Linked DNA regions of Roseateles amylovorans. Each later gene encodes a partner of the first gene's protein in a complex. Links are inferred from orthologs where the notes say so. Each region holds a gene or a part of one and is shown in the gene's direction. Other genes may lie near its edges.

What was found. The genes of interacting proteins can lie anywhere in the genome.
Region 2: the proteins of N4261_RS08190 (region 1) and smc are in contact, whole or in part, in a crystal structure (PDB 3ZGX), measured with the Bacillus subtilis proteins. The link is inferred for Roseateles amylovorans from one-to-one orthologs.

What each region holds. Positions count from the first base shown.
Region 1 is NZ_CP104562.2:1,903,954-1,909,352, reverse strand. The notes cover bases 1-2,968. They hold N4261_RS08190 (segregation and condensation protein A), read left to right. Parts: upstream 1-1,047; coding sequence 1,048-1,890; downstream 1,891-2,968. Other genes in these bases: N4261_RS08185 (response regulator), read right to left, coding at 2,095-2,838; N4261_RS08195 (DUF3460 family protein), read left to right, coding at 762-965; metG (methionine--tRNA ligase), read left to right, coding at 1-310. Outside these bases: N4261_RS08180 (MaoC family dehydratase), read right to left, coding at 3,040-3,504; N4261_RS08175 (ParA family protein), read right to left, coding at 3,551-4,189; glutathione-regulated potassium-efflux system oxidoreductase KefF, read left to right, coding at 4,478-5,143; glutathione-regulated potassium-efflux system protein KefC, read left to right, coding at 5,143-5,399. UniProt on the Bacillus subtilis protein: Participates in chromosomal partition during cell division. May act via the formation of a condensin-like complex containing Smc and ScpB that pull DNA away from mid-cell into both cell halves.
Region 2 is NZ_CP104562.2:2,451,337-2,456,649, forward strand. What follows is about bases 1,216-5,313. They hold smc (chromosome segregation protein SMC), read left to right. Parts: upstream 1,216-1,600; coding sequence 1,601-5,113; downstream 5,114-5,313. Other genes in these bases: N4261_RS10450 (cell division protein FtsZ), read left to right, coding at 5,175-5,313. Also shown: N4261_RS10435 (SET domain-containing protein), read right to left, coding at 261-686; queF (preQ(1) synthase), read right to left, coding at 761-1,192. UniProt on the Bacillus subtilis protein: Required for chromosome condensation and partitioning.

The sequences.
Region 1 (5,399 bases):
GGACCTGCGGGTGGCCAAGATCGTGAAGGCGGAGCTGGTCGAGGGCTCGGACAAGCTGCTGCGTCTGACGTTGGATGTCGGCGAGGGCCGGCTGCGCAATGTGTTCAGCGGCATCCGGAGCGCCTATCAGCCCGAGCAGCTCGAAGGCAAGCTGACGGTGATGGTGGCCAACCTGGCACCGCGCAAGATGAAGTTCGGCGTGTCCGAAGGCATGGTGCTGGCCGCCAGCCATGCGGACCAGAAAGCCAACCCCGGCATCTACGTGCTCGAGCCCTTCCCCGGCGCCCAGCCCGGCATGCGGATTGGGTGAAGGGCTCCCCCCCTACCGGCTGACGCCGGCCCCCTCAGGGGGCGAGCCCGGTGACCTGGCGGAGCCAGGGCACGGGCTCTGCTGGTGGATGGGCTCCCCCCAGACCGGCGACGCCGGCCTCCTCAGGGGGCGAGCCCAGTGACCTGGTGGATGGATGGCCCCCCCTACCGGCTAACGCCGGCCCCCTCAGGGGGCGAGCCCAGTGACCTGGCAAAGCCAGGGCACGGGCTCTGCTGGGCTGGGGTGGTGGGGTGGGTACGCTGCCTCGCTATTCACTGTTCGCTGTTCGCTGTTCGCTGCTGACGCCTTGGGAGTGCGCCGAGCGGGCTGGAAATGCCGACGCTCGGGCTCTGCGGGTAGGGTCGGCCGGCGACGCTGACGGATCACGATGCCCGCGCAATGAAGCGGGCCACTAGAATCGCTTTCTAATTTCCTCCTAGACGATTTCGCCATGCCGCTGTTCTGGAAGCCCTACAAGTCCGAAATCACCAACTTCATCGACGAGCTGAAGGCCAAGAAGCCGACGCTCGAAGCTGAACAGCGCGCCGGCCGCGGCCTGCTGTGGGATCGCGAACTGAACCGCGAAGACCAGGCCAACTATCGCGCGTCACGCGTGGAGCAACAGCCCTACGTCTACCAGACCAAGTCGGACTAAGCGCCGGCCCGGAGCTGCCCCCTCCGGCCCGCCCCTCCCCGCACGCCTGGTGAGCGATTCCACCGATCTCCCCGATCCCGCCCTGTCCTTGCCGGACCCTCCGGCCAGCCAGGGCGGCGATTCGTCCACGCCCGACACCGTCGACGGCGTGGCCGTCGCCCGCCTGTACGGCGAGCCGCTGTTCGCGATGCCGCAGGACCTCTACATCCCGCCGGATGCCCTGGAAGTCTTCCTCGAAGCCTTCCAAGGCCCGCTGGACCTGCTGCTCTACCTGATCCGCAAACAGAACTTCAACATCCTCGACATCCCGCTGGCCGAGGTCACCCGCCAGTACCTCAGCTACGTCGAACAGCTCCGCCGCCACAACCTGGAACTCGCCAGCGAGTACCTGCTGATGGCCGCCATGCTGATCGAGATCAAATCCCGGATGCTGCTTCCGCCCAAGAAGTCGGAAGACGGCGCAGAACCCGAAGATCCCCGCGCCGAACTGGTCCGCCGGCTGCTGGAATATGAGCAGATGAAGCAGGCCGCCCTGCGGCTCGACCAGTTGCCGGTGCTCGGCCGCGACTTCCTGCGCGCCCAGATCCACATCGAGCAATCGCTCGCACCCCGTCTACCCGAGGTGCATGTGGACGACCTGCGCGCCGCCTGGGCCGACCTGATGCGTCGGGCCAAGCTCAATCAGCATCACAAGATCACCCGCGAGCAGCTGTCCGTGCGCGAGTACATGAGCCATCTGCTCAGGAAGTTGCAGGGCCAGCGCTTCGTCGAGTTCGAAGATCTGTTCGAGCTCGATCGCGGCCCCCAGGTGCTGGTGGTGAGCTTCATCGCGATGCTCGAGCTGTCTCGCGAACGGCTGATCGAGATCACCCAGGCCGAAGCCTTCGCGCCCATCTACGTGCGGCTGGGCTACTCGCCCACCTGATCGGGAACCGAGCGGGGGCCGAGCGGGCGCCGATCAAAAATCGATCGCCGGCCCATCGGAAATGGATCGACTGCAGATCGGAAGAGGATCGGCACAGACATGTGCAGGTCCGAGGAGGTCTGAGCACGCCTGAACAGATCCGAGCTGGCCCGCGCAGACGCACGGCGCCGTGGCGCCGAGCAGTCCTTCCCCGCTATGAATCGCTCAGCGGAAGGTCGTGAAGGCCGCGTTGGGCTGACGCTGGACCATCTGCCCCACCGCCAGCACCGCCTGGGTGCGGGAGCTCACCCCCAGCGCCTTCAGCACCGCGGCCACGTGGTCCTTGATGGTCTCCACCGAAACGCCGAGCTCACGCGCAATGATCTTGTTCGGCTTGCCCTGCAGCAGCAGCGCCAGCACATCGGTCTGGCGCGGCGTCAGTTGCAGGCCCTCCAGCCCGGTGGCGGTCTGGTAGCCGGCCTGGCTGGCCAGGGCATGCACCTGCTGCAACTTGTCGGCCATGCTGGGCGACGGGCCGTCGTCCAGCGGCGCGGGTTCGGAGTCTCGGACCTCGGAGCCGAGCGACATCGGCGGCACATAGATCCCGCCCGACATCACCAGCTTCAGCGCCTGCGCCAGCACGTCGTTGCTGGTGCGCTTCGGAATGAAGCCCATTGCGCCCTGGTCGATCGCCCGGATGACGTCGCTGGCCCGGTCGGACGCCGAGATCACCACCACCGGCAAGGACGGATATTGCGCGCGGAATTCCTCCAGCACGTCGAAACCGCTGGCATCGCCCAAATTCAGGTCCAGCAACACCAGATCAAAGTCCTGGCGTGCCTGCAAGGTCTCCCTGGCCTGTGCCGCGCTGTCGGCGCCCAACACCTGGACGTCTTCGCCCAGACCTTGGATCACGGTCTGCAACGCGGCAAGGATCAGGGGATGGTCATCGATCAGCAAAACCCTCACGCGGTTGTCTCCATGCGCCGTTTCAACGGCTTGACTTCGAAAGGCGCGATCATAGGCGCGCCCCTTCCCGCAGGCACTCCCCCTTACGGTGGCATGCGTCAGGCGTACATGTTCGCTTATCGATCCAAATCAGCCATCAGGTTTCGCCCTGTTACGGGTTGGACGTCGTGTTGCAGGTTTCGGTGACTTGGGGTGGAGAGGTCAGCGGTATTGACGGGTGATTGACTCCGCCACGCAGACCGGCTTGCCGCCGGTTTCCACCGCGGCCTCGCGCTCGACCGAGACGTCCATGCACAGTTGAGCGCCGCCCTCGATGGTCTCGAATTGCCGAAGGACGAAGCGCCCGCGCAGCCGACTGCCGACCGGCACCGGCGCCGGAAAGCGCACCCGGTTCAAGCCGTAGTTCAGGCCCATCCGGACGTCGGCCACCCGAAAGGCGGTTTCGTAGAAGCGCGGCAGCAGGCTGAGGGTAAGGAAGCCGTGCGCAATGGGGGTGCCATAGGGCCCCGCGGCCGCGCGTGACGGATCGGTATGGATCCACTGCCGGTCCTCGGTGGCCTCGGCGAAGGCCTGGATCCGGGCCTGGTCGACCTCGATCCAGTCGGACACGCCGATCTCCTGCCCCACCAGGGCTTCCAGTTCATCCAGTCTGTCGAACACACGCATGCAGATGCTCCTGAGGTTCAGGCGCCCGGCGGTTTGCGCGCTCGAATCAAGGGATCGAGGGACGCTCCAGCCAGGCACACAACTCGTGCCATTGCGCCAGATCACGGGCCACACGGCCCGGTGCGATGTCCCACAGCGTCAGACCGCGCGCGGCCAGTTGCACATAGTTCTGCGTGTCACGCAACTCGGCCAGCAACGGCAGGCCGAGCTGGTCGATGAACTGCTGCAGTTGCTGCCGGGACAGCGTGCCCTCGCGCACCCGCATGGCCACCAGGCCGACGGCGGGTGCGGTCGCTCCGCGATCCGACCACGCATCTTGCAGCTCGCGCACGAAGTCGTATGTCGCCTGGATGTCAAACAGGCTCGGTTGCAGCGGCACCACCACGCGGGTCGCGACCTTGAGCGCCTGCGCCAGCTTCTTGCCGTGCAGGCCGGCGGGGGTGTCGAGCACCGCATGCGTCACCTCCTTGGGGGTGCGCAACTGCTCGGTGGATTCGAGCGCCCAGCCGCGGACCAGCGGCAGCGTGGCCGGCCGCTGGGCCAGCCAGCGGGCCGATGACTGCTGGCGATCGATGTCGCCCAGCATGACCGCATGACCGCGATGCGCGAGATATCCCGCGATGTTGCTGGCCAGCGTGCTCTTGCCAACCCCGCCTTTGGGGTTGGCGACCAGGATGACGGGCATGGAGCCTCCTCGCCTCGATGGGTGCGTCGGGATGTTAGGCGATACCGCATACTGCGGGCCCATGACGTTCAACCGCGACATGCCCCGACGGCGCCCCGGCGCCGCAGGCAACCCTGATGTCGCCGCCTTGCCCCGCCGATGACCGACGCCGACGCTCCCTTTTCCTCCGCCGCCGGGCCCCATGGCCAGCCGGGCCGGCCCGGCCGATCCAGCCAGTCCGGACCGTCCCGCCAACCCGACTCGCCAGCCCCGACCGCCTCGCCCCCTGGCGGCCGCGCCAGTGCGCCGCTGGCACCCGCTGGCGGGCCCGGGACTCCCGCCTCGGGGCCCAGCCCTTCTGCCCAGGCACCGATCCTGATCCTGGCGGCTCATCCCGACCTGGCGCATTCCCATGTAACCCGCGCCATGCTGTCCGCCGTCCACGGCCTGCCGAATGTGCGGGTGCGGGATCTGTATGCGCTCTATCCGGACTACTCGATCGACGTGCACGCCGAACAGGAAGCCTTGCGCGACGCGGAGCTGCTGGTCTGGCTGCACCCGATGCATTGGTACGGCATGCCGGCGCTGATGAAGCTGTGGGTGGACGAGGTGCTGAGCGTGGGCTTTGCCTACGGCAGCGAAGGCCATGCGCTGCATGGCAAGGACCTGTGGCTGGTCATGTCGACCGGCGGCAGCGCCCATTCCTACAGCGCCGAGGGCTACAACCGCCATCCGGTCGACGACTTCCTGCTCCCCTACGCCCAGACCGCTGCCCTGTGCGGCATGCGCTTCCTGCCGCCACTGATGGTGCACGGCGCGCAGCGCGCCAATGAGGCGGAGATCCGCGCCCATGCGCAGCGCTTCGTCGAGGGCCTGCGAGAACTGCCGCAGTGGTGCGAGATGCAGCCCGAGCCCGCCCAGGAGGAAGTCCCCAACGAGGACCGCCCCGCCAGTCAGGAAGGAGTGCCGGTCTGATGGAAGCGCATGGCAATTGGTTGATGACGCCCCTGGTGCTGCTGGCCGCCGCCGTGCTGGCCGTGCCCCTGGCGCGTGGGTTGAAGCTGGGCGCGATCCTGGGCTATCTGGTCGCCGGCGTCCTGCTGGGACCGCAGGTGCTGGGACTGATCAGTCATCCGGCCACCGTGCTGGAGATTGGCGAGTTCGGCGTGGTGCTGATGATGTTCCTGGTCGGACTGGAGCTGGAGCCCAAGCGACTGTGGGCGATGCGCCG
Region 2 (5,313 bases), 550 kb from region 1 along the record:
AGATGAGAGGTGTTGCCTGTGCCCTGGGGCTACACGGCGTGGTCGGGCTGGGTTGCGTTGAGTTGGACCGCCGACCTGCCTCGGCCGGTGCGTTGGCCGCGAGGGCATGAGGCCTTGGCGCTGCCAAGACCTCACGCCCTCCCGTCCCCGATCAGCGTGGACTGCCCAGGTTTTGTGGGCGGTGGCGTACTCAACTTGGCTCGCCCAAGTTTTGCAGTGGGTGCCGAGGCTGCGGCAGATGCGGAGGCTGGGGCGTCGTGCTAGAGGGCGCCTCGGCAGCCCGAGGCGCGGCATCGGCAGGCCAGGCGGCCCTCGTGGTGCGTCTGGCCGTAGTCGACCGTGATTTCCTCGCCGCTCGCAATGTCGCGAACCGCGTGGAAGCTGATCTCCCCATCCTCCACCTGGATGCGCGCATTCGGCACACAGCTGTGGTTGGTGAAGCGCATCGCATCCTGCGAGCGGCTCGCATCGATCGCCCGCGCCGGCGACAACTCCACCAGCATCAACCGTCGTCCACCCTGCGCCCGGCGGCGCGCCTCCGCTACCGTGATCGATTCCCCGGTCAACAACCCTAGCCGCGTCAGCGCACCAATCGCGCCATCCGCAAAGACACCAAAACCATCGATGCGACTCCGCCGCAACGTCACAGGGACGAATTGATGCGTGTTGTCATAGGTCAGGGCCATGCGGATGGGGACGGGTGCGGGCGGTGAGGTTGGGCGACGTGGGACGCGAGCGAGGGTGAGCGCGCTCCGAAGGATCAGCGCAGCAGACCGGATTCGAATCCGTGAGCCGGCAGGTCCACCGCAGGCAGCGGCTTCCAACCCTTTTTGCGATGCTCGGCCACCACGTTGGTGTAGATGCCGCCCCGCACATACCACTTCGCGGTGATGCGGATGAAGCGCGGATTCGTGACCTTCACGATGTCTTCCAGGATGGTGTTGGTCACCTTCTCATGGAAGGCGCCTTCATCCCGGTAGCTCCAGAAGTACATCTTCAGGCTCTTCAGCTCGACGCAGTATTCGTCCGCGATCATGTCGATGGTGAAGTGCGCGAAGTCCGGCTGGCCGGTCAGCGGGCAGTGGCAGGTGAACTCCGGGACCTGGAACTGAATGACGTAGTCACGCTCTGGCGCCGGGTTGGGGAACACATGGATCTCCTTGCTCGGGCGGCTCGGAGGATTGGGCGGCATCTCCCGCATCTTGGGCGCCGCAGCGGGCTTGCCGGCCTTGGCGCTGCCCTTGGATGACAGGGCGGCATCGGCGGACTTGGACGCCTTGGGGGTCTTGGGTGCCTTGATCGGCTTGAGTGTTTTGGCGGTCGTCGGGGTGACGGAGGCGGCAGCAGCGGTCGGCTTGGCGGAAGAGGTCTTGGCCATGTGGAGTTCTGGGTGAGAGGGGTCGGGGGCGTGTCGGCGCAGATCGCCGGGACGCAGGCCGTTGGAGGCAGGGCGCGATGGTATCATCCGCCGCGAATCGAGCGCCCCGTCCAGGGGCGTTTCCACAATCAAATCAAAGGCTTAGAACACGTTGAGTGCGCGTCGATCACCGGTCGCCCGCACGTCGGCGGGCCCCTTCAAAGCGATGGTTCGAACGTCCCGATGCGACTGAACTCGATCAAGCTCTCGGGCTTCAAGTCCTTTGCCGACCCCACCAACTTCCAGTTGCCCGGCCAATTGGTCGGCGTGGTGGGCCCCAACGGCTGCGGCAAGTCCAACATCATGGACGCGGTGCGCTGGGTGCTGGGCGAGAGCAAGGCCAGCGAACTGCGTGGCGAGTCCATGCAGGACGTGATCTTCAACGGCTCCGGCAACCGCAAGCCCGCCAGCCGCTCCAGCGTGGAGCTGGTGTTCGACAACACCATCGCCCGCGCCGGCGGTCAGTGGAACCAGTTCACCGAGATCGCGGTCAAGCGGGTGCTGACCCGTGACGGCACTAGCAGCTACTTCATCAACAATCAGCCGGTGCGTCGACGCGACGTGCAGGATGTGTTCCTCGGTACCGGCCTGGGCCCGCGCGCCTACGCCATCATCGGCCAGGGGACGATCAGCCGCATCATCGAATCCAAGCCCGAGGAACTGCGCATGTTCCTCGAGGAAGCCGCCGGCGTCTCGAAGTACAAGGAACGCCGCCGCGAGACCGAGAACCGCCTCAAGGACACCCGCGAGAACCTGACCCGGGTCGACGACATCCTGCGCGAGCTCAACAACAACCTCGAGAAGCTGGAGCGCCAGGCCGAGGTCGCCGCCAACTACCGTCATCTGCAGGACCAGGGCACCCTGAAGCTGCATCAGCTCTGGTTCCTGAAGCACCGCGATGCCGCCGGCGAGGCCACCCGCGTCAAGGTGGAGCATCTGGAAGCGGTCAACGCGCTGGAAGCGCGCATGGCAGAGCTGCGGCATCTGGAGGCCGAGCTCGAAACCATCCGCCAGTCGCATTACGCCGCCGGCGATGAGTTGCATGCCGCCCAGGGCCGCCATGCGGAGGCGCAGCTCGAGGTCAGCCGGCTGGAAGAGCGCATCCGCTATGTGGTGGAAGGGCGTCAGCGTCTGGAGCAGCGGCTGGTGGAGTTGCAGGCGCAGAACCAGCAGTGGCAGGAGCGCGCCGAGCAGGCGCAAGCCGAGCTGGACGACGTCGCCACCCAGATCGCCCAGGCCGAAGAGCAGAGCGAGATCCTCGCCGCCCAGGCCGAAGATCAGGCGATGAAGCTGCCCGAGGTCGAGGATCAGCTCCGTGCCGCGCAGGGCCGCGCCAACGAACAGCGCACCCAGGTCACCCAGGTGCAGCAGCAGATCCAGGTGCTGGCGGCGGAGAGCCGCAGCGTCGATGAACAGCTCAAGGGCCTGCGCGGCCGACGCGAGCGCCTGGCGCAGGAGCGCCAGGGCCTGGCCGCGCCGCAGCACGACAAGCTCGAGGAAGTGAAGCAACGCTCCGCCGCCGCCGATGAGCAGCAGGCCGTCGCCGATGCGCGACTGGGCGAGCTCGCCGATGCGGTGCCGCAGGCCGACGAGCTCCGTCAGCGATCGCAGCAGGAAGCCCAATCCCAGGCTGCGAAGCTGACCGACATCGTGGCGCGCCTGACCGCCTTGCGCGCCTTGCAGGAAAAGGTGCAGACCGAAGGCAAGCTCAAGCCCTGGCTGGCCAAGCACGGACTTGACGGCGTCAAGGGCCTGTGGACGCAGCTCCACATCACCCCGGGCTGGGAGAACGCGCTGGAGGCCGCACTGCGCGAACGCATGGGTGCGCTGTCGGTGGGTAGGCTGGAAACCGTCCAGGCCTTCGCTGCCGATCCGCCGCCGGCGCGGTTGGCGTTCTACTCGCTGCCGTCCGGCGAGATCGCCAACACCCACCGCGCGCTGTCTCCGCTGAGCGACCTGCTCAAGCTGGAATCCAATGGCCTCAAGGCCTTGATGAACGACTGGCTGGAAGGCATCTACACCGCCGAGTCGATCGGCGAGGCCCTGGCGCAGCGCCCGCAACTCAGCCATGGCGAGGTCATCATGACCCGCGAAGGCCATGCGGTCAGCCAGTTCGCGGTCAGTTTCTATGCGGCCGATTCCGAAACCGCCGGCCTGCTGGCCCGCGCCCAGGAAATCGAGAACCTGGAGCGCGAGCAGCGCGCCCAGTCGCTGATCGCCGACGAGGCCCGGGCCCAGGCGATCCGCGCCGAGGCCGCCTACACCGAATCCGCCCAACGTCTGGCGGTGCTGCGTCGCGAAGCCACCGAGATCCAGGCGCGCGCCCATCAACTGCAGGTCGAACTGCTGCGCCTGGCCCAGCAAACCGAAGCGGCGGTGGCACGACGCAGCCAGCTCGACGACGAACTCGCCGAGATCGACGCCCAGACCGAAGCGCTGCTGGAACGCCGCATGGAAGGCGAAGCCCGGTTCGAGGAATTGGACCTGCAACTGGCCGCCACCCAGGAACGCCATGCCGAGCTCGACGAGGCGGTGATCCAGGGCGAACGCAAGCTCGCCGAGGCCCGCGAGCATCAGCGGGTGCTGGAGCGGCGTGCGCAGGAAGCGGTCTTCAGCGCACGTGCGCTGGCGGCCAAGCGCGGCGAGCTGCAGCGCAGCATCGAGACCTCGCGCCAGCAGGTGCAGGTCAATGAACAGACCGTCCAGAACATGGCCCAGGAGCGTGCCGAACTGGACGACGCCGCCGCCCAGGCCGGCCTGCAGGATGCGCTGGCCTTGAAGGTGGAGCGTGAGCAGGCCCTGGCCCAGGTGCGCGCCAGCTACGACGACCTCAGCCTGCGCCTCAAGCGCAGCGAGGAGCAGCGCATGACGATCGAGCGGGCGCTCGATCCGCTGCGCGAGCGCATCACCAAGCTGCAGCTCGATGAGCAGGCCGCCGCGCTCGGCGGGCAGCAGTACATGGAGCAGCTCACCGCGGCGAATGTGGATCTGGAGGTCCTCGCCAAATCGGTCGAGGAGGGCGCGGTGAAGCTGTACGGCCTGCAGGGCGAGATCGACCGCATCACCCGCGAGATCGCCGCACTCGGCGCGGTCAACCTCGCCGCACTGGACGAGCTGGGCGCCGCGCGCGAGCGCAAGACCTTCCTCGACTCCCAGTACCTGGACCTGAACACCGCCATCACGACGCTGGAGGATGCGATCCACAAGATCGACCTGGAAACCCGTGATCTGCTGGGCTCGACCTTCACCCAGGTCAACGAGCACTTCGGCCGCATGTTCCCCAGCCTGTTCGGCGGCGGCCAGGCCAAGTTGGTGATGACCGGCGATGAAATCCTCGATGCCGGCGTCCAGGTCATGGCCCAGCCGCCCGGCAAGAAGAACTCCACCATCCACCTGCTGTCCGGCGGCGAAAAGGCGCTGACCGCGATCGCGCTGGTGTTCGCCATCTTCCAGCTCAATCCCGCGCCGTTCTGTCTGCTGGACGAAGTGGACGCGCCGCTGGACGACGCCAACACCGAGCGTTATGCCCGCCTGGTGGCGGAGATGAGCAAGATCACCCAGTTCCTCTTCATCTCGCACAACAAGATCGCGATGGAAATGGCGGAACAACTGATCGGTGTGACGATGCAGGAGCAGGGCGTTTCCCGCATCGTGGCGGTGGACATGGAGTCCGCGCTCGCGATGGCGGATCACTGATTGCCCGGGTGATGTCCATGCCCACGAATCTGTCGTTCACCCCAACCCACGAGATCACGCCATGACCACCGACTGGAGCCTCACCGCCATGCTGGCCGCCCTGGGCGGCCTCGTCCTGGTGGGCGTGCTGGCGCAGGGCTGGTGGAGCGCTCGCCGCGCCGGCCCCCGCCGTCCCCTCCCACCCGTGCCCGCACCGGACC